DNA from 4 places in the Shewanella psychrophila genome. Region 3 is predicted to be linked to each of the others. Evidence: predicted binding sites of a transcription regulator. Region 3 holds the regulator's gene; each other region holds the start of a gene.
The links. Region 3 encodes LexA, which represses DNA repair genes until DNA is damaged. Its sites were predicted from a motif close to TACTGTATNNNNATACAGTA; they were not measured.

Region 1: dinG (ATP-dependent DNA helicase DinG) is a predicted target of LexA. The motif match lies at 3,214-3,233, and genes of this name have one in related genera.
Region 2: recN (DNA repair protein RecN) is a predicted target of LexA. The motif match lies at 1,588-1,607, and genes of this name have one in related genera.
Region 4: dinB (DNA polymerase IV) is a predicted target of LexA. The motif match lies at 1,618-1,637, and genes of this name have one in related genera.

What each region holds. Positions count from the first base shown of each region.
Region 1 is NZ_CP014782.1:2,083,655-2,088,413, forward strand. Features, by position in the region: gene sps_RS09080 (porin) at 1-460, opposite strand, end outside; gene sps_RS09085 (DNA polymerase II) at 690-3,125, opposite strand; gene dinG (ATP-dependent DNA helicase DinG) at 3,257-4,759, shown strand, end outside.
Region 2 is NZ_CP014782.1:4,676,054-4,680,812, forward strand. Features, by position in the region: gene sps_RS20280 (YjaG family protein) at 1-139, shown strand, start outside; gene sps_RS29305 (DUF3319 domain-containing protein) at 154-402, shown strand; gene sps_RS20290 (AEC family transporter) at 486-1,484, shown strand; gene recN (DNA repair protein RecN) at 1,626-3,287, shown strand; gene sps_RS20300 (TorF family putative porin) at 3,406-4,176, shown strand; gene sps_RS20305 (SDR family NAD(P)-dependent oxidoreductase) at 4,207-4,759, opposite strand, start outside.
Region 3 is NZ_CP014782.1:287,294-292,052, reverse strand. Features, by position in the region: gene plsB (glycerol-3-phosphate 1-O-acyltransferase PlsB) at 1-1,440, opposite strand, end outside; gene lexA (transcriptional repressor LexA) at 1,615-2,232, shown strand; gene sps_RS01305 (cell division inhibitor SulA) at 2,265-2,777, shown strand; partial or broken gene coxB (cytochrome c oxidase subunit II) at 3,212-4,324, shown strand; gene ctaD (cytochrome c oxidase subunit I) at 4,376-4,759, shown strand, end outside.
Region 4 is NZ_CP014782.1:4,880,830-4,885,588, forward strand. Features, by position in the region: gene sps_RS21130 (aminoacyl-histidine dipeptidase) at 1-397, shown strand, start outside; gene dinB (DNA polymerase IV) at 461-1,558, opposite strand; gene fghA (S-formylglutathione hydrolase) at 1,764-2,621, opposite strand; gene sps_RS21145 (S-(hydroxymethyl)glutathione dehydrogenase/class III alcohol dehydrogenase) at 2,773-3,903, opposite strand; gene sps_RS21150 (DksA/TraR family C4-type zinc finger protein) at 4,081-4,347, opposite strand; gene sps_RS28970 (phosphate-starvation-inducible PsiE family protein) at 4,435-4,572, opposite strand.

The DNA.
Region 1 (4,759 bases), 1.8 Mb from region 3:
TGTAAGTGTAAGTGCCCGAGGCATTACCATCCCAAGTGTTTACCAGGTTAGTATTATAGACTACGTCGTACCATACGCCCCACTGCTTACCGATAGAGAGTGAACCATACTTATCGTGTGCAAGACCTGCATAACCAAGACGGTTGGTAAGAAAGTCACCGCTTTGAGATTCGAAGTTACTTTCGCTACTGTAAACAATGTCACTTGTCCCAAATGGGTTTACACCCCATTCAAGTTTTACAAATGTTTTCCAGTCATTATCCATGTCACGGGTAAAACCAAAGTTGATACGTGATGAACCGTTTACCACCTCTGTAGCACCTTGAGTGTTGATGATGCGGGCATCCATCCAACCGCCGATCTCTACTGAGTTTTTGTCATCTTTATAGATTTCAATTGCCGATACTGACGGTACAAATATGACGGCTGCCAATGCCGATGCTACTAAAGTTCTTTTCATGTGATGTCTAACCTTTATGTTTTCAGTCTGCTTGGTTCTATTTTTTATCATTCCATTGTTCTATGTCTTCCTAGTTGCAGCTGAGGTTAGCAAAAGATTAGTTATCGCTCAAAGACGAAAGTCACAAAAACCACCTGTTTTTTCATCAATTTAACCAAGGAAACCATTTTGCAGCAGACGATAAACCATTTGTTAACATAAAAACAGAACAATCTTAAGATAGCACTCACTAAATTAACGACATCTGCTTAGATGCGATGTCCGAGAAGCGTTTATCGAGCAGACCTAAAACAGGTTCGGCGATGGGGGCAAGCTGTCTAGTTAGATAGTAATGATAATCAATAGTAGACTGCCGATATTGAATAGGTTCTGCACCATTAAGCGTCATAAGGTACTCAACCTTAGTCCCCCTCTTTGAGAAACGCTCAGAGCCTGAAAAATCGCACATCATTTTGGCCGCCTTAACGTGTGGAGATGACTTAGCGGTATAATCGGCTATATCTCTACGCAGGCGTTTACTAAAGACGAGTTCTTCATCTAGCTTGCCTTGCATCAGGTCATTGACCACCTCTTGTAAGAAGGCCATCACATCTTGTTTAGAAAATAGGCGGTAATAAAGTGATTCTTGTATGCGCCTGGCCAACGGACTCCAGTCACTGCGTACTTGCTCCATTCCCTTAAAGACGAGCTGCAGTTCTCCTTCATTATTAGTAAGCGCACCTACATAACGTTTCTTAGAACCTTCAGTTGAACCTCTGAGGGTCGGCATGAAGAACTGCTCATAATGACATTCAAATTCTAACTCTAGATGACACGCTAACTTCATCTCTTTATCTAGCTTATGTTTCCACTGGGAGTTAATCGTTTTAACTAATCCCTGCCCTATTTTATCGACATCGATATCCTCAGGGTCTTGTCCCAGCCAAACGAAGGTCGAATCGGTATCGCCATAGATGACTTGGTAACCTAGCTCCTCAATCCAGGCTCTTGTCTGTTTCATTATCTGATGACCCCTAAGGGTGATAGAACTGGCAAGCCTAGCATCATGGAATACACAGCCACGGGAGCCTAATACGCCATAGAGAGAATTCATGATTATCTTAATGGCCTGTGACAGCGGCGCATTCTTCTCCGCCTTCGCTTCTTCCCTATGCTCCGAGAGTGTTTTAATCAATTCGGGTAATATGGGCGAGTCTCGGCTAAATTTCGCCCCCAAGAAACCATCAACATTATCGGCTTCAGGTTCACTGAGTCCCTTAATAAGACCTTTAGGGTCAATGAGAAAGGTTCTGATGATAGAAGGATAAAGGCTCTTAAAGTCGAGCACTAAGATATGTTTATAAAGGCCGGGGATAGAATTCATCACATATCCGCCCGGACTTTCTAGTCCTTGACTCATTGCCATAGCGGGTGCGACGAAGCCAGCTCTATGCAGATGAGGCAAGTATAAGTTATTGAATGCGGCGACTGATGCACCGACTCTACCAAGTTCTAACCCGGTCAGCCTTGAACGTTCTAAGGCAAATTCAAACAATTGAGTTTTTTTGAAAACATCCCACACCAAACGGCTGTCAGTTAAATTATAGTGGGCGAGCGCAGCTTTATCGTGATGAAAGAGTTCAGTGATCTCCTCACCTCTATTCTGAACACCTTTCTCACCACTGGGCAAGGCCTTCCCCTCCTCGAGCAAGGCACGCGAAACAGACTCCAGTGAGAAACTATCGAATCGATAAAATGCCGCCTTTAGCCAATCTATTCCGTCTAACACGACCCGCCCTGGCAAAGAGAGAGTCTCAGGACGATATTTATCTGGAACCTTCCAGCTCAGAACCGTCCCGCCCCTGCCCAATGTCAACTCGATCCCAAGTAACTTTGCTCGTCTATAGATCAGGGCCAGATCGAACGTTACCACCGCCCAGCCTATGATGATATCGGGATCATATTCGTCAAACCAATCGATTAACCTAAGAATGAGCCCTCTCTCATCTGCTACCCATTGAATATAATCAGTCTGGTCATCGGCTATGGTCGACTCATCACTACTGATCTGCTTAGGTGAGCCCACCATAATCACTTTTTTATACTCGACATCCATCGCCTTGCCGTAGAGTCCGACCGAGTAGAGCTCGCCCGACATACTGCATTCAAAATCTAGGGAGATGGCTTTCAGCTGGATATCGACAGCGCTTTTTCTGGCCCGAGTGGCAGTAAATCTGGCCAATTCGCCCTGTGTTTGAGGTTCTAATTGACCAATAAACTCTACATCGAGCGCTATGTACCTTTCTATCAAGTATCTATGTTCGGGCCGAACATCGGTTTCAAACAGAGGAATGGCGAGATCGACCGCACCTCTGATCACATGCCTAAATACCTGTGATGAGCTCGTATAAATAGCCGTAACAGGATCACCATTGAAATTTGTCAGTGACAGCTCCACTTGTCTTACTTTTGCTAATTCCGGTAATGCTTGTAGTCGTAGCAGATCTTTAGTTGCACAAAAACACACATATTCAGCTTGAGGAACTCTAACTAATATGGGGCCATCGGAAGTTTTAATATAATAATGCAACCAAACCATGCCTGAATGCTGCACCGTATGGCGAGAAAGTATCCGCCCCTTAACCGATGAGGTTCCGCTCAACTCTGATGAGGGCTTTACTGGCATAATTTGTCTATCCAAAACAGGGACTCGATGAAAATGGGATCACATTTAGCTCAATAATATAAAATTAGAGTAGTTAAGGCTATGCAATCACTGTTATTATGTACAGCTCTATTTCTCTTGCTTATATACCTATGCTATCGGCCGACGTAAAAACACAGATCCGTTCTATATACAAAGGTATCGCTTCAGCACTACCTGACTTTCGTTCGAGACGGGAGCAAAATTATATCGTCGCCGAGATTTCTAAGACCTTAGCCGGTGAGTACGATAAACACAGGCGTATAATAGTGGTTGAAGCAGGCACTGGTATAGGTAAATCATTAGCCTATATATTAGGCTCTATTCCATTAGCATTGGCCAGCAAGAAAAAGGTCTGTATCGCCACTGCGACTGTGGCACTACAAGAGCAACTGTTGCACAAAGATCTGCCCTTCTTTTTACAGCAATCTGAGCTGGACTTTAGCTTTGGTTTAGTAAAAGGTCGTCAACGCTATGTTTGTCTATCTAAATTAGAGATGTTAATCGGGGCCGATAACGGCACTCAGATGGCGATGTGGCAGACCAAACCCGACAATAGCCAGATCAAGCTACTGCAAACTTTATTAAAGCAGTACCACGAAGGAAAATGGAATGGCGAGCGTGACACTTTAGTTGAACAGCTCCCCGACCACCTATGGCAACAGATTGCTTGTGATAAACACAGCTGCCATAGACAACTCGCCAGCCACAGAAATTGTCCCTTCCATAAAGCACGTGAAGATATCGATAACTGGGATGTGTTGATTGCTAACCATAGCCTCTTGTTTGCCGATCTGGAATTGGGCGGCGGAGTCATTCTGCCGGATCCCGAAGAACTCTATTACATCATAGATGAGGCTCATCACCTTCCTATGGTTGCCAGAGATTTCTCCAGCGCACAAACCACACTCAAGGGTGCTGTGGATTGGCTGGAAAAAATCGATAAGACCTGCAGCAAGTTACAAAATCAAATAAAGAGTAATCATATCATAGGCCCAGCGCAGGCAATGCAGGACCATATTACCGACCTTACTGGCCTACTCACCCAGATAGCCCACTTTTGTGACACCCAAACCCACAGGTTCGACAATCCCGAAAACCGTTTACGCTTCGAGCATGGCAAGTTACCCCAGGCGTTACTCATCCAGGCAGAGAACTTAGCCACAGTATCAACTACCGCCCTCAAGCAATTCAATAAGATGTTAGTCTTGCTCAGCGAAGCGATAAAAGATGGCGATATTCCTAAGCATCAGGCCGAGCAGCTGCTCACAGAAACAGGCTTCATGTTACAGAAGCTGGAAAATTTACAGAAACTGTGGAAGATGATGGCGAAGGAAGATCACCCCAAAGGTGCGCCTATGGCTCGTTGGATTGAGCTATTAACCGGTAAACAGACTGATTATCTGTTCAGCGCATCTCCCATCGAAGTCGGCTTCATGTTAGAAAAGCTACTTTGGGACAAGGCTGCTGGGGTGGTACTTTGCAGTGCGACATTGCGAGCCTTAAATAATTTTAATCATTTCACCCATCAAGTTGGTCTATCACTCAACGACGGTAGCCGTTTTTTAGCCATGGATTCTCCCTTCGACTTTGAACAAAATGCGACCCTGTTTCTG
Region 2 (4,759 bases), 2.0 Mb from region 3:
AGAGAAAGAGCTGCAAAGCACACTACTTCAACTGATTGAAGACAATCCTAAATTAAATGCAGACTTTGTGAAGTCACTGCGAAAAGAGATCATTCAATCCGGCGTATCTAACATAGGTATCGGACTGCCTGAGAGCTAAAGTTATAGCTATCAATGAGAAAATTGATTTACGAAGGCTATATCCTGACTAATTCAGAGGGCCTAACAGACACTTGGAAACTCATCATAGGTGAGCAGACTAGAGTGGGCTCTCTGTTTGAATTAAGAAGACAAATCAACTTTTTCCAGGAGCTCGGCGTTCTTCCGCCAATAAAAGGCCCCCTTCCAACCCAAGAGCCAAAAACAAAGCTCTCTAATAAACGCCTCCACAAAGCAAAACCGAAACTTCCCCTAAGACCTTAGCTTAATAGCATCCCAACGAAAAACTGTGTTACTTTGATAAAAAAAATATAATAAAAACACGACTCAAATTAGGGATGGTATTGATGTCACCTATCTTAACCCCATTGTTTGCCGTACTTGGGATCATGTTGCTGGGCTCGCTTATCCAGAGAAGCAGAATCCTGTCACCCGATACAGACCAGGTATTAAACCAATATGTTTACTACATAGCTTTCCCGGCTATCATGCTGATTGCCTTGGCTGAAACCCCTATCGAAGGTATTTTGCAATGGGGATTTATTGCCGGTTATAGCTTAGCTATGGTATTGACCTACATATTGGTGATGCTGGTGTCCTGCGTAACCAATAAAGGCCGCACTGATATAGCCGCACTCAGGGCGCTAAACACCACATTCGGTAACTGTGCTTTTATCGGCATGCCCTTACTCACCATGCTGTTTCCCGACAATGGCAACGCATTAACCGCAGCCGCCATTACGACACTTTTATCCGTCATCATTTTTGCCTTGGTCTTAGTTACCGTCGAGTTGTACCAAGGGCAGAAGCAAGTATCCCCTCTTGTCGTTATTTTTCAGTCTCTGATACAGAATCCAATTGTCATTGGCAGCACTATAGGCATGGTTATTTCGGCTCTTAATATTCACGTCAACGAATCAATATCAATCATGCTACGCCAGATAGGCATGACCTCTAGCCCTTGTGCACTTTTTGCAATCGGCATGGTACTCGCCAAGGCTACTGGCGGCCAGGAACTCCCTCTATCCTCAGCTATACCCCATGACACTCGTCAATTAACGGTTAGAGAAAAGACTTTCCATCATTTCGCCGAATTGACCTGGATTAATGTGTGCAAATTATTCATACAACCCGCGCTGGCTTATATACTCTTAATAGCCTTTGGCGTCGAGGGAGATTTGCTGATCATGGGGGTGCTGCTAGCTTCCTTACCCACGGCTGCCAGTGTGTTCTTGTTAGCACAAAGATATCGGATAAAGTCAGCAATCAGCGCTCAAACGATCATGTTAGGTACAGTGCTGAGTATCCTGACCTTGCCAAGCATAGATTATTTACTTCGTAGCTAGCATGCTCAGCAACTAGTGACTAAGTTCGATGAAGTTTCGTATTGAGTCAGAATAATATTGAACACTATTCACTCAAAGCTTTACTGTATATAAAATCAGTATATACTGTTTAAAAACACAGTACATTAAAGGGATGTCATTATGCTTTGCCAACTCAGCATCAATAATTTCGCCATAGTTCGCTTCCTTGAGCTGGACTTCAGGCCCGGAATGACCAGCATTACCGGTGAAACCGGGGCGGGTAAATCGATTGCAATTGACGCCTTAGGCCTGTGTTTAGGTAACAGAGCCGATGCCAGTACGGTAAGGCCTGGCGCGGATAAAGCTGAAGTGAGTGCCAGATTCTCCTTGAGTGATATCCCTGTTGCCAAACGTTGGCTCGAAGATAACGATCTTGACCATGATAATGACTGCATACTCAGGCGCACAGTTAATAGTGATGGACGCTCCAGGGCATACATCAATGGTAATCCTGTCCCCTTATCACAAGCCAAAAATCTAGGCCAACTGCTTATTGGTATCCACGGTCAACATGCGCACCATGCCATGCTAAAGAGTGAACATCAGCTTACCTTATTAGACAGTTACGCCAATCATAAAATGCTACTCGACTCTGTCACTGCTGGTTATCAACGCTGTAAATTGATAGAGAAAGAACTTAAAGCCTTAACGCTATCACAACATGAACGTATCTCTCGAAAACAGCTACTCCAATATCAAGTCGAAGAACTCGATGAATTCAACCTATCTCCAGGAGAATTTGAAGAGATAGAGGCAGAGCATAAGAAACTTGCCAATGGCACTGCTCTGGTCGAAGCCTGTAAAAATGAGCTGTTCATCTTACAGGAGAATGATCAGGGCAACGTCGAGTCCATGATCAATGCAGGCATCACTCAAGCCCAAGAACTGGAGTCATATGACCCTCTACTAACGAGTGTGGTCAGTATGCTAAACGAAGCCCTCATTCAAGTTCAGGAAAGCAGTAGCGAACTTGAGGCTTACCTAGCAGGGTTAGAGCTTGATCCTGAACATTTCGCACATTTAGAGCAGAGATTATCCAAGACCATGCAGCTGGCTCGTAAGCACCACGTCAGCCCGAGCGGACTAGCCGCTCACCACCTCATGCTAAAAGCTGAGCTTATCTCCCTCGACTCTGACGAAGAAGCTTTGGACGATCTCAGGCTACAGGTAGCCGCCAGTCGAGAAAGCTATCTGGTACATGCCAAGAAACTCAACCAGAGCCGCTGTCGTTATGCCAAAGAGCTAGACAAGCAGGTCACTCAATCTATCCATGAATTGAGTATGCCTAAAGGGAAATTTTCAATCTCAATCGCATTCAATGAAGAACTCAGCTCCCCTAATGGCTGCGACACCATAGAGTTTCTCGTCACTACTAATCCTGGCCAGCCTCTTCAGCCACTATCTAAAGTAGCATCGGGTGGCGAGCTGTCCAGAATAGGCCTGGGGATCCAAGTCATTACAGCCAAAAAAGTATCGACCCCGACGCTCATTTTTGATGAGGTCGATGTGGGGATTTCAGGACCAACGGCAGCAGTTGTTGGACGAATGCTGAGAAAGTTAGGTGATTCTACTCAAGTCTTGTGTGTGACCCACCTGCCTCAAGTTGCCGGTAACGGACACCAACACATGTTTGTCGACAAGAAGAGCAAAGCAGGAAAGACTGAAACATCCATGACACCATTGGACAAGAATCAGCGCATCGAAGAGCTCGCCCGTTTACTGGGTGGCGACGAAATAACCAACAACACATTAGCAAACGCGAAGGAACTATTACGAGTGTAGATTCTTTATACCACCTCACTAAATATTGGATATAGCGCTTCCCTTGGTCTATATTTTCCTTAAAGTCATTAGTCAAATGACTTTAAGGAATGAGCTAATCGGTAATAAGGCAAGGGATATGAATTATTTACTGGACACATGGAAAAGTGCAACCCAAGACTCTCTCATCATCGTCACTAAGGCGCTTCATTTACTCCCTTATCTACTCCTTCTTTTCACTCTTCCTAGCCTGGCTGATGGCAGCTATTATGGCCATGCGAGCGTCACCACAGATCATAGAGCCTATGGAGTCTCTTTGACTCAGACAGACCCTGCCGTTCAGGTACTCGCCGGATACGATGTCGGTAATGGATTTTATCTGGGTACTTTCGTATCGACATTCAATTTCATCGATGATGCTAGCCCCTATGAAGCAGGTGAAAATCTGGAAACCGATGTGTATGTCGGCTATCGTCACCTGTTCAACGAAGAAGTGTACTTATCTGTCACCCTGTATCAATACCTTATTCAGGGCTCAAACTCAGCAGACATCAGCCTGGACTTTACCGAACTCATGTTTGACCTGTACACCCCCTACGGACAATTCTCTTTTAGCCATACCTTAAATGATATCTTAGGAGACTTAAGTGTCGATAAAGCTTATCGAGTGGAATACAACAAGTCGCAATCACTGTGGGAGTCAGGCCTTAGTCTTGATATGCAACTAGGCTGGTGGAATACGAAAGATGCCCTAGGTGACGACTACGTATATTACAACTTAGGTTTGAGCTACCCCATTGGTCCGGTAACAGCTTGCTTTACCTACAATGGTACGGATAACGCAGGGCAAGACCTGTTTGGGCATATCGCCGATCCCACCTTTTTCGCCAAAGCCACCTGGACGTTTTAGTCCTAACACCTAGTCCCTCAAGTTATAAGCTTACAGAGCCAAATAGCCACCATCGACATTGTAATAAGCCCCGTTGATAAAAGTCGCTCTGTCGCTCGCCAGAAATACCACGAGTTCACTTATCTCACTTGGCAGACCAATACGTCCGATAGGATGCGCCGCTAAAATCGCTTCGACTTTATCTTCATCGACCTCAGACACCATAGGTGTAGCAATCACGCCGGGGGCAACCATATTGATACGGATCCCCGCCGATGCGTAATCGATGGCATAGGCCTTAGTTAGTCCAACAACAGCATGTTTCGAAGTGATGTAAGGTGCCGAGTTAGCCATAGCAATCTTACCCGCTACCGATGCAGTGTTGATAATTGCCGGACTCTTGTGGCCCGATGATTGAAAGAACTTAATCTGAGCATTCATAGCAAGGGCTACACCACGAACATTAACATTCATCACTTTATCGAATGATTCCATGGTTTGTTCGGCACCAGGAGTTTCTGTATCACCTATGATTCCTGCATTATTGAAACAGATATCAAGACCACCAAAAGATGAAACAGCCAACTCAATCAACTTATTATGG
Region 3 (4,759 bases):
GCAATCTAAGGTGATAGGTTGACCAAAATTCACATAACCTTGGCCAAAGTTACCTAGCTTACGCAGCGCGCCAAACAGCTGCCAAACAGACTCTTTCTTTTTCTTCTTGCCGCTAAGTTCTTTATGGTAGGTGGCGACCTCCATCACATGATCATAACCTAAGTAAACGGGCACTAAAGTCACAGGTCTTTCCATGCCACCCAGCACACTATTGAGAGTCATGGCAATCATGCCAGTCTTAGGTGCCAGCAGACGACCGGTACGTGAACGTCCACCTTCGGTAAAGTATTCTACCGAGTAACCTTTAGTGAATAATTGATCTAAATATTCACGGAAAACCGCCGTATAAAGCTTGTTCCCCCTGAAGCTACGGCGAATGAAGAAGGCTCCGCCACGACGGAACATAGGCCCCGCAGGCCAGAAGTTGAGGTTGATACCCGCAGCTATGTGCGGTGGAACCATACCTTCGTAATAGAGAATATAGGACAGTAGCAGGTAGTCCATATGACTACGGTGACAAGGCACATAGATGATCTCATGGCCATCATGATGTAGCTGCCTTATCTGCTCTGCACCTTTAATCTTGATACCCTTGTAGAGCTTGTTCCACAGCCAGGTCAAGAAACGCTCTGCGATACGCACTAGGCTCTCGGAGTAATCAGCCGCCACTTCATCCAGGTACTCCATCGCCCTGGCTCTGGCCTCGACTTCGGAGATTTTCTTGCTCGCCGCTTCTTCTAGAATCGCCTTCTTTAGCGACTCAGAATTTAACAGGTCTTGAAATAGTACCTGACGCTTAGGCAAAACAGGTCCGGTCATCACTTTACGTTGACGACTGAAGTGGACTCTAGCCACACGAGCCAGCTTGTGAGCTATTCGCTTATCGGTGCCGTGTTCATCGGCCATATAACGAATTGAGACAGCATTAGAAAACTGCACGAAATTATGTCGTCCCAAGAAGAGGATCATCAGACATTTTCGGAGCCAGGTCGGATTTTGGCGCTCAAACACTGCCGCCTTCATGGTATCGTCTTCTTTGCCTGGAGTGCGCCCCCAGTAGAGGCTAACCGGCACTAACTGTATATCCAGCTCAGGCTTCTGCCTATGAACCTTCAACAGATCCATAAAGCTATTTAAGAAAAACTCATTGCTCTCTCTTTGCCCAAAAAGAGGCTTAGCACCTTCCAAACACACCACTCTGGGCGTGCGCTCACCATCGACAACCAGCTCATCATAAGGGCTCGGAAGTCCATACTGACTGGTTATTTCACTTAGGGAAGCGATATCACTGAGAGATTCAGTCTTCATCACATAAACCACAGGCTTATCTGGGTCTAAGTTGAGATCGGCAAAGGGGTCATGGGGCACAACAACAGTGAGCACCAGTTTTTTCTGAATCCAACGTAATGATTTATACCAAAGAGAGTCTTGTTTCGACATTTTTCTTATACAATGTGAGTCTTCTTAATAACGGCATAGAATACCAGATAAAAGAGAGTTAGCCCTAATCTAGTCAAAAGGTTCTTTTACGTACTTAATAAACTTGGTTAATCCTTGCACTGGTTGCAATACTGTATATACTGACAGTAACTGTATAGAAAGACAGGATTCATCATGAGACCTTTGACACCAAGACAAGCCGAGATCCTAGAACTGATTAAGCGCAATATTTCCGATACCGGCATGCCTCCGACTCGAGCCGAAATAGCTAAACGCCTAGGTTTCAAGAGTGCCAATGCGGCCGAAGAACATCTGAAGGCCCTCGCCAAAAAAGGCTGTATCGAGATTATTCCTGGTACATCTCGCGGTATTCGACTCACACAAGCTGCGGAGCCGGAAGAATTAGGCTTACCCTTGATAGGCCAAGTTGCCGCTGGTGAACCTATCCTTGCCCAGGAGCATATAGAACAACATTATCAGGTCGACCCAAGTATGTTTCGTCCTAGTGCCGACTTTCTACTTAGAGTACGCGGTGACAGCATGAAAAATATCGGTATTCTCGAAGGTGATCTACTCGCCGTCCATAAGGTTGCTCAAGCAAAGAATGGCCAAATTGTCGTGGCTCGAGTGGAAGATGATGTCACAGTAAAACGCTTCGAGAAAAAAGGTAGCATGGTCTATCTCCATGCTGAAAATGAAGACTATTCACCGATAGTTGTCGACCTCACCAGCCAGAGCCTGAATATTGAAGGACTCGCAGTCGGTGTTATCCGTAACGGCAATTGGCAATAGATGAAATCGCTCATTGGCGAAGGAGCTTGGTAATGAAAAATCTAATTGGAAATAGCCCTAGACACCCAGGTTTATGGTCGAATCCCCTTGACCAAGTGTCCATCGAACAAGGTAATGCGAGTATCACCACAGTAAGCACCCACACTCAGGGCCGGGTGGAACTGAGAAAAGTGAGTAATCAGCTTGCTACTTTGAGTCATCAGGGGCAATGGATTGTATTGATCAGTCCTCCCAACATGGGCTACAAGCAGATGTTAGCCGAAGCAGGAGTCAGAATGGACCGCGTCCTTCTCGTTCATGCTAAGGACGAAGTTGAAACCTTATGGGCCATGGAGAAAGCGCTCACCAGTGGCACATCCAGTGCCGTCATCTGCTGGACTCAGGCCTTAGATTCACGGGACAATCGCCGACTGAAATTGGTAGAAAAAAGCGCACGAGCCCTAGGCATTGTCATCGAAGATGCGAATAGCCACTTACATGCTAAGCCCCATAGCCAAACAGATACTCACTTCAGCCAAGCCAGTTTATTCGGTTCTCTACACTAGTCTCGAGTCAATTTGACGAATAGAAAATCTATTATTTAAGTCCCGTAAGGGACTTTTTTGTGTTTGATTTTTATTTAAAATATTTGAAAAATTCACCAAAAGTGATCTTGATCAATATTTCAACACCAAGTAAGTTAGGGATATAACAACGATAATTTGTTATATCCAAACGATTTAGTAGTCGGCGTAGTAAAGACCCTGCCATGTGTGGAAGTCCAGATATTTACCTCGCTGAAATCGGTACTGATATATTCAGCCGTAGGTGCGAGTGTGGTTAACTCAGGTAGTCAGTGACTGCCAAACTAAAATAACAAGTAAACCGCCACTGCACTTTGAAGTCATCGTTGCTTTTTTGGGAACTGAAGAGTTTGCATAGAGCAGAGACTTACTGTGTGACTCTTCTTTGTCTTAATTTTTGACAGAGGAGAAGTCTAGTGAAGCGAGTGTTGTATAGTTTTCTGGCGTTGCTGTTTACGCCCTACGTTTTGGCATCAGAAATGCCCCTTAATATGACAAAGGGCGTTACAGATATCAGTGGCCAGGTATACAACCTGCACATGATCATACTGTATATCTGTTGCGCCATCGGTGTTGTGGTTTTTGGTGTGATGATCTATTCCATGATCAATCATCGAAAATCTAAGGGTGCCGTAGCAGCCAATTTCCACGAAAGTACTAAGGTCGAGATAGCCTGGACCATAGCCCCTTTCATCATACTCATTCTTATGGCTATTCCGGCGACTAAGACCTTAATCGCCATGGAAGATCCTAGTGATGCCGACATCACCATCAAGATAACAGGCTCTCAATGGAAATGGCATTACAGCTATTTCGATCAAGATATAGAGTTCTTTAGCCTACTCTCAACCCCTAGAGAGCAGATAGAGGGAACCGAAGAGAAGGGAGAGAACTATCTCCTCGAAGTCGATAAGCCCTTAGTCCTTCCTATCAATAAAAAAGTACGCTTCCTGATGACGTCAGAAGATGTGATCCACTCATGGTGGGTTCCCGCGTTCGCGGTTAAGAAAGACGCAAATCCGGGTTTCATCAATGAAGCATGGACCCGTATCGATATACCAGGTACCTATCGAGGTCAATGCGCCGAGCTCTGCGGTAAAGATCATGGCTTCATGCCGATCGTGGTCGAGGCTCTAAGCCAAGCCGACTTCGACATCTGGGTAGCAGAACAAAAGAATCAAGCCAGCGCCGCAGCCGCTGAAGCACAGGCCTCCTTGAGTAAGTCCCTCTCCATGGATGAGCTGATGGCTCAAGGTGAACAGGTATACATGTCTCGATGTGCTGCATGTCATCAGCCCAACGGCATGGGCCTACCTGGCGTATTCCCTCCAATGAAAGGCAGCCCAATAACAACTGGACCATTAACAGATCACTTAGAGATGGTTATCAATGGAAAAGTGGGCACTGCGATGCAGGCTTTTGGGAAGCAATTAACCGCGCAAGAGATTGCCGCAGTGATTACTTATGAACGTAACGCATGGGACAACAACACAGGCGATACAGTTCAGGCGGCTGACGTTAGTCAGCATGGCCAATAGGGAGTAAATATGAATACTTTAACCCGCGAAGCGGAACCGAATATGGAAATCGGCCAGGTCGAAGAAGCCAGCGAGCACCATGATGAGCATCACCAGCAGCATCCTTCGGGCATTAAACGTTGGCTGTTAACCACCAATCACAAAGACATAGGCACACTCTACCTCTGGTTCAGTTTTATCATGTTCCTCACAGGTGGCGCCATGGCCATGGTGATACGTGCCGAGCTATTTCAACCAGGACTGCAGTTGATAGAACCTAATTTCTTCAATCAGATGACCACTGTCCATGGATTGGTCATGGTCTTTGGCGCTGTAATGCCAGCCTTTACAGGCCTGGCAAACTGGTTAATACCTATGATGATTGGCGCGCCAGACATGGCACTGCCAAGGATGAACAACTGGAGTTTTTGGATCTTACCCTTCGCC
Region 4 (4,759 bases), 1.8 Mb from region 3:
AGAGAGCGTTGAAATTCTCTGCTTAATTCGTTCTCTGATCGATTCAGGTCGAGATGAAATTGAAAGTGTATTAACGTCGCTGACAAACTTAGCCGGTGTCGGGATAGAGTTTAGCGGTGCTTACTCAGGATGGAAGCCCGACAACAGCTCACCCGTGATGGCCTTAGTGCGTGAAACCTATGACAGTATCTACAACAAAGAGCCTGTGATCATGGTTATTCATGCGGGTCTTGAATGCGGACTGTTTAAGAAGCCTTACCCTGAGATGGACATGGTATCGATTGGCCCGACTATCCGCTATCCACATAGCCCCGATGAGAAGGTACTCATTGAGACCGTAGGCCAGTACTACAAGCTGCTGTTAGCCGTTCTGGAACGTATTCCAGAGAAAGGATAAACAAGGTTTCTAGAACCTAAGATCTCGTTCCTAGGTTCTAGTTATTTCTTTAAATCCTACTTCTTAAAATCCTAAGTCCATCTGTGACTCTCTCACTTCATTCTCAGCCTCTTTGGTATTTACCGACGACTGACTCGCTAAGCCGACCGATACACCTAATAAGCGAATGCCTCTCCCTTGCTGACGCTCCAGCGCTTGTGTGAGCAGATCATAAAATAGTTTCACCGACATCTCATCGGCTCTATGCTCTATGGTAGTCTGTTTAAAATCACTGAATTTAAGCTTAACCACCTGCTTATTGATGATGCGATCTTTTGCGCTACGCGTCACCCGTACAGCCAACTCCTGAATCAGCTGAGGCATCACACCATGACATTGGTCTAAGGTATAGATATCCTTTGCTAACGTCGTCTCCACCCCCACAGATTTACGCTCTCTATGTGGAGAGATACTGCGCTCATCTATACCTTGAGCCCGCTCAATCAAGACTGCGCCAAATTTTCCGAATCGCTCAATCAAGGCACTTTGCGGATAGTCTTGAAGATCGCCGCAGGTTTTGAGGCCAATATCTTCAAGTTTCTTGCCTGTCACCTTCCCAACACCAGGGATTTTAGTCAAAGGTAAGGTTTTCACGAAGGGTGAGATCATATCCGGGGTTATCACATATTGTCCGTTAGGCTTATTCAGATCTGAAGCGACCTTAGCAAGAAATTTCACCGGCGCGATGCCAGCCGAAGCCGTGAGGCCAGTGATCTCAAAGATCTCCAGCCTGATGGCTTCTGCAATCAAGGTAGCCGAGCCCTGACATAAAGTGCAGTCGGTGACATCCAGATAAGCTTCATCAAGAGAGAGGGGCTCAATTAAGTCGGTATAGCGAGCAAAAACTTCGCGGATCTGCACCGAAACCTCTTTGTACACCGACATGCGACCAGGTACGAGTACGAGATCGGGACACAGTTTTAATGCATAGCCCGAGGCCATGGCCGAACGAACGCCGAAGGCCCGTGCCTCATAGTTACAAGTGCTTATCACCCCACGGCGATCACTGCGACCACCAACAGCTATGGGCTTGCCCCTCAATTCGGGAAAGTCGCGCATCTCGACTGCGGCAAAATAGCAGTCCATATCGATATGAATAATTTTCTGAAAATTAGTTTTCAAAGCAATTTCACAGCACTCTTCTAAACACTTCTCTGAACAAGAAGCCTCTCACACCACTATACTGTATATAAATACAGTAACCAATAAAAATGAGACTAAAGGGGAATATTTGAACGAGGAATGAACAATTGATGGGCTAGGGACAAACAAAAATGCCATTGAGTCGTTAACCCAATGGCATTATCGAAGCAAAAATCGCTTAGCTTCAGCTGACACTAAGATGCGAGCCATGGAATCTCAGATGCTGCTCTATGAAGCTGGCAATGAAAAAGTAACTATGGTCGTAACCTTCATGACTTTCCAGGGCTAAAGGATAACCACTGTTTTTGGCCGCGGCTTCTAATACCTCAGGTTTCAACTGCTCAGCTAAGAAGTCATCCGCTTCTCCTTGACTGACCAGAGCTGGAACAAATGATTTACCATTTTCCGCAGAGGCATTACGCATTAAGGTACTTGCATCATAGTCAGACCAAGTCGTCATGTCCCGGCCTAAGTAAGCCGTAAAGGCTTTCTTACCCCATGGGCAATTTATCGGATTACTGATAGGGCTAAAAGCCGAAACTGACTGATAGGCATCACTGTTTCTTAAGGCAATAACTAAGGCGCCATGCCCACCCATTGAGTGGCCAGCAATGGAACGCTTGTCAGTCACTGGAAACATGGACTCAACTAGAGCCGGCAACTCATCGACGATGTAATCATACATCTGGTAATGCTTGTTCCAAGGGGCTTGAGTAGCGTTGACATAGAAGCCTGCACCTTGGCCTAAGTCATAGCCCTCATCGTCGGCAACATCGCTGCCACGGGGACTGGTATCCGGCGCAACAATGGCGATACCAAGCTCAGAAGCAATACGATGAGCGCCCGCTTTATGCATGAAGTTTTCATCGCTACAGGTCAAGCCTGATAACCAATAAAGAACTGGCACTTTCTGACCATTCGAAGCTTGAGGTGGCAGATAAATAGCGAAGCGCATCGCACAATTTAAGGTCTTAGACTGGTGGCTATATTGCTTGTTCCAGCCTCCAAAGGTTTTATTACTACTGAGATTTTCTACTGTCATTATTCCGCTATCCTCACTACTACCTAGACATCACTCAAGCACCAATAAAGTGCTAACTAAACAGAACTGACGACATGAACCATCAGTTCTGCATACTTCTATTAAGAGCCATCACATGAATATGGCGACGCTCTATCTGCTATCAGCTTACTTATTTGTCGAAATGAATCACGGTACGAATGCTCTTACCTTCATGCATAAGATCGAATGCCTCATTAACTTGCTCAAGACCCATGGTATGAGTGATAAAGTCACTTAACTTAAACTCACCAGCCATGTAGCGCTCAACATAGTCAGGCAGCTCAGAGCGACCTTTAACACCACCAAATGCAGAGCCTTTCCACACTCGGCCAGTTACCAGCTGGAATGGACGCGTTGAGATCTCTTGTCCGGCACCGGCGACACCGATAACCACAGATTCACCCCAACCTTTATGACAACACTCAAGTGCCGAGCGCATCACATTGACGTTACCGATACATTCGAAAGAATAATCGACGCCACCATCTGTGAGTTCTACGATGACATCCTGAATAGGCTTGTCATAATTTTTTGGGTTGATGAAATCGGTTGCACCCAGTTTACGGGCCAGATCAAACTTACTCTCGTTAATATCGATAACGATAATACGAGCGGCTTTTGCCATAGCCGCACCTATGACTGCAGATAAACCAATACCGCCCATACCGAAGATAGCAACTGTAGCCCCCTCTTCCACTTTAGCTGTATTCATTACCGCGCCCATACCGGTTGTGACACCGCAACCTAATAAGCACACTTCTTCTAACCGCGCTTCAGGGTTGACCTTAGCTAATGAGATTTCAGGCAATACCGTGTACTCGGAAAACGTTGAGCAGCCCATGTAATGAAAGATATCTTTACCATCTTTAGAGAAACGAGTGGTACCGTCTGGCATCAAGCCTTTACCTTGTGTCTCACGAATTTTTTGACACAGGTTAGTCTTACCGGATTTACAGAACTTACACTCACCACACTCAGGGGTGTAAAGCGGAATAACATGATCGCCAACCCGAACGCTAGTCACGCCTTCACCGATAGACTCGACAATTCCGCCACCTTCGTGACCAAGAATACATGGGAATATACCTTCAGGATCATCACCAGAAAGTGTGAAAGCGTCGGTATGACATACGCCGGTAGCGATAATCTTGATGCGCACTTCACCTTTTTGCGGTGGCATTACATCGACGATTTCCATAGACAGAGGTTGACCAACGGCCCAAGCTACGGCGGCTTTTGATTTGATTGTTTGTGCTGTCATTTTAGCTCCAAAATATAATGGTTGAATCATGGGAGCGCTCCCAGAAAAAGATACTAGACCCAATTTCTGAAATCGTGCCGCTTTAAATATGGGATAAGTATATCCCTCAAAATTAAAATGATAATCCTATTTATAAGTAAATTACCTTTACCATATGGTAATAATAGACTTGTGGAATCACCTTAGCTGACTGTCTTTACTACCACGCCGGTTATAACCAGCCTGTTTACGTTGTAGATTATCTTGTTCTGTCTGGCAACTGACGCATAAACGGACCCCAGATAGTGCATCTCGACGTGCCATGGGGATTTCGATGCCACACTCTTCACAATGAGTCAGACCCGAGCCAGCATTTAATTTGTCTCTGGCCTGTGCAACCGCATCATTCACACTACTGTCTATTTGCTCTTGTACCGCGCCATCTCTTGACCAACCTCCAGCCATGGGCTCCTCCTATTTATTTCTAAGAATCTGTCAAAACTTCTTTCTGTTTAAACGCGATTAACCAATAAGTCACACCGAGGGCGAGGATCACGGCGGCAGAAGCCAGACATATTCAGCATCAACCTCTTTAAAATCCAGTACTATGATCTTGCGTGATATGGCCATCAATGCTGTCGCTATGACTATCTGCACATCTATCACACTCCATAAGATGACCAGTGTCATTAGCACTGCCAGTCCTCTTACAGCATAGTGCACCGCTTGACCCAGTTTATTGATAATAGGTTCGTTATCTATTTTTTCAATTTAAACTCCTAAAAGGTAAAAACACAGAGCAGCAACATCAGTACTATCAGCCTCTAAACATAAGAATGTACTTTCCGGCTCACGTAAAATTAACAGCGATGCCGGC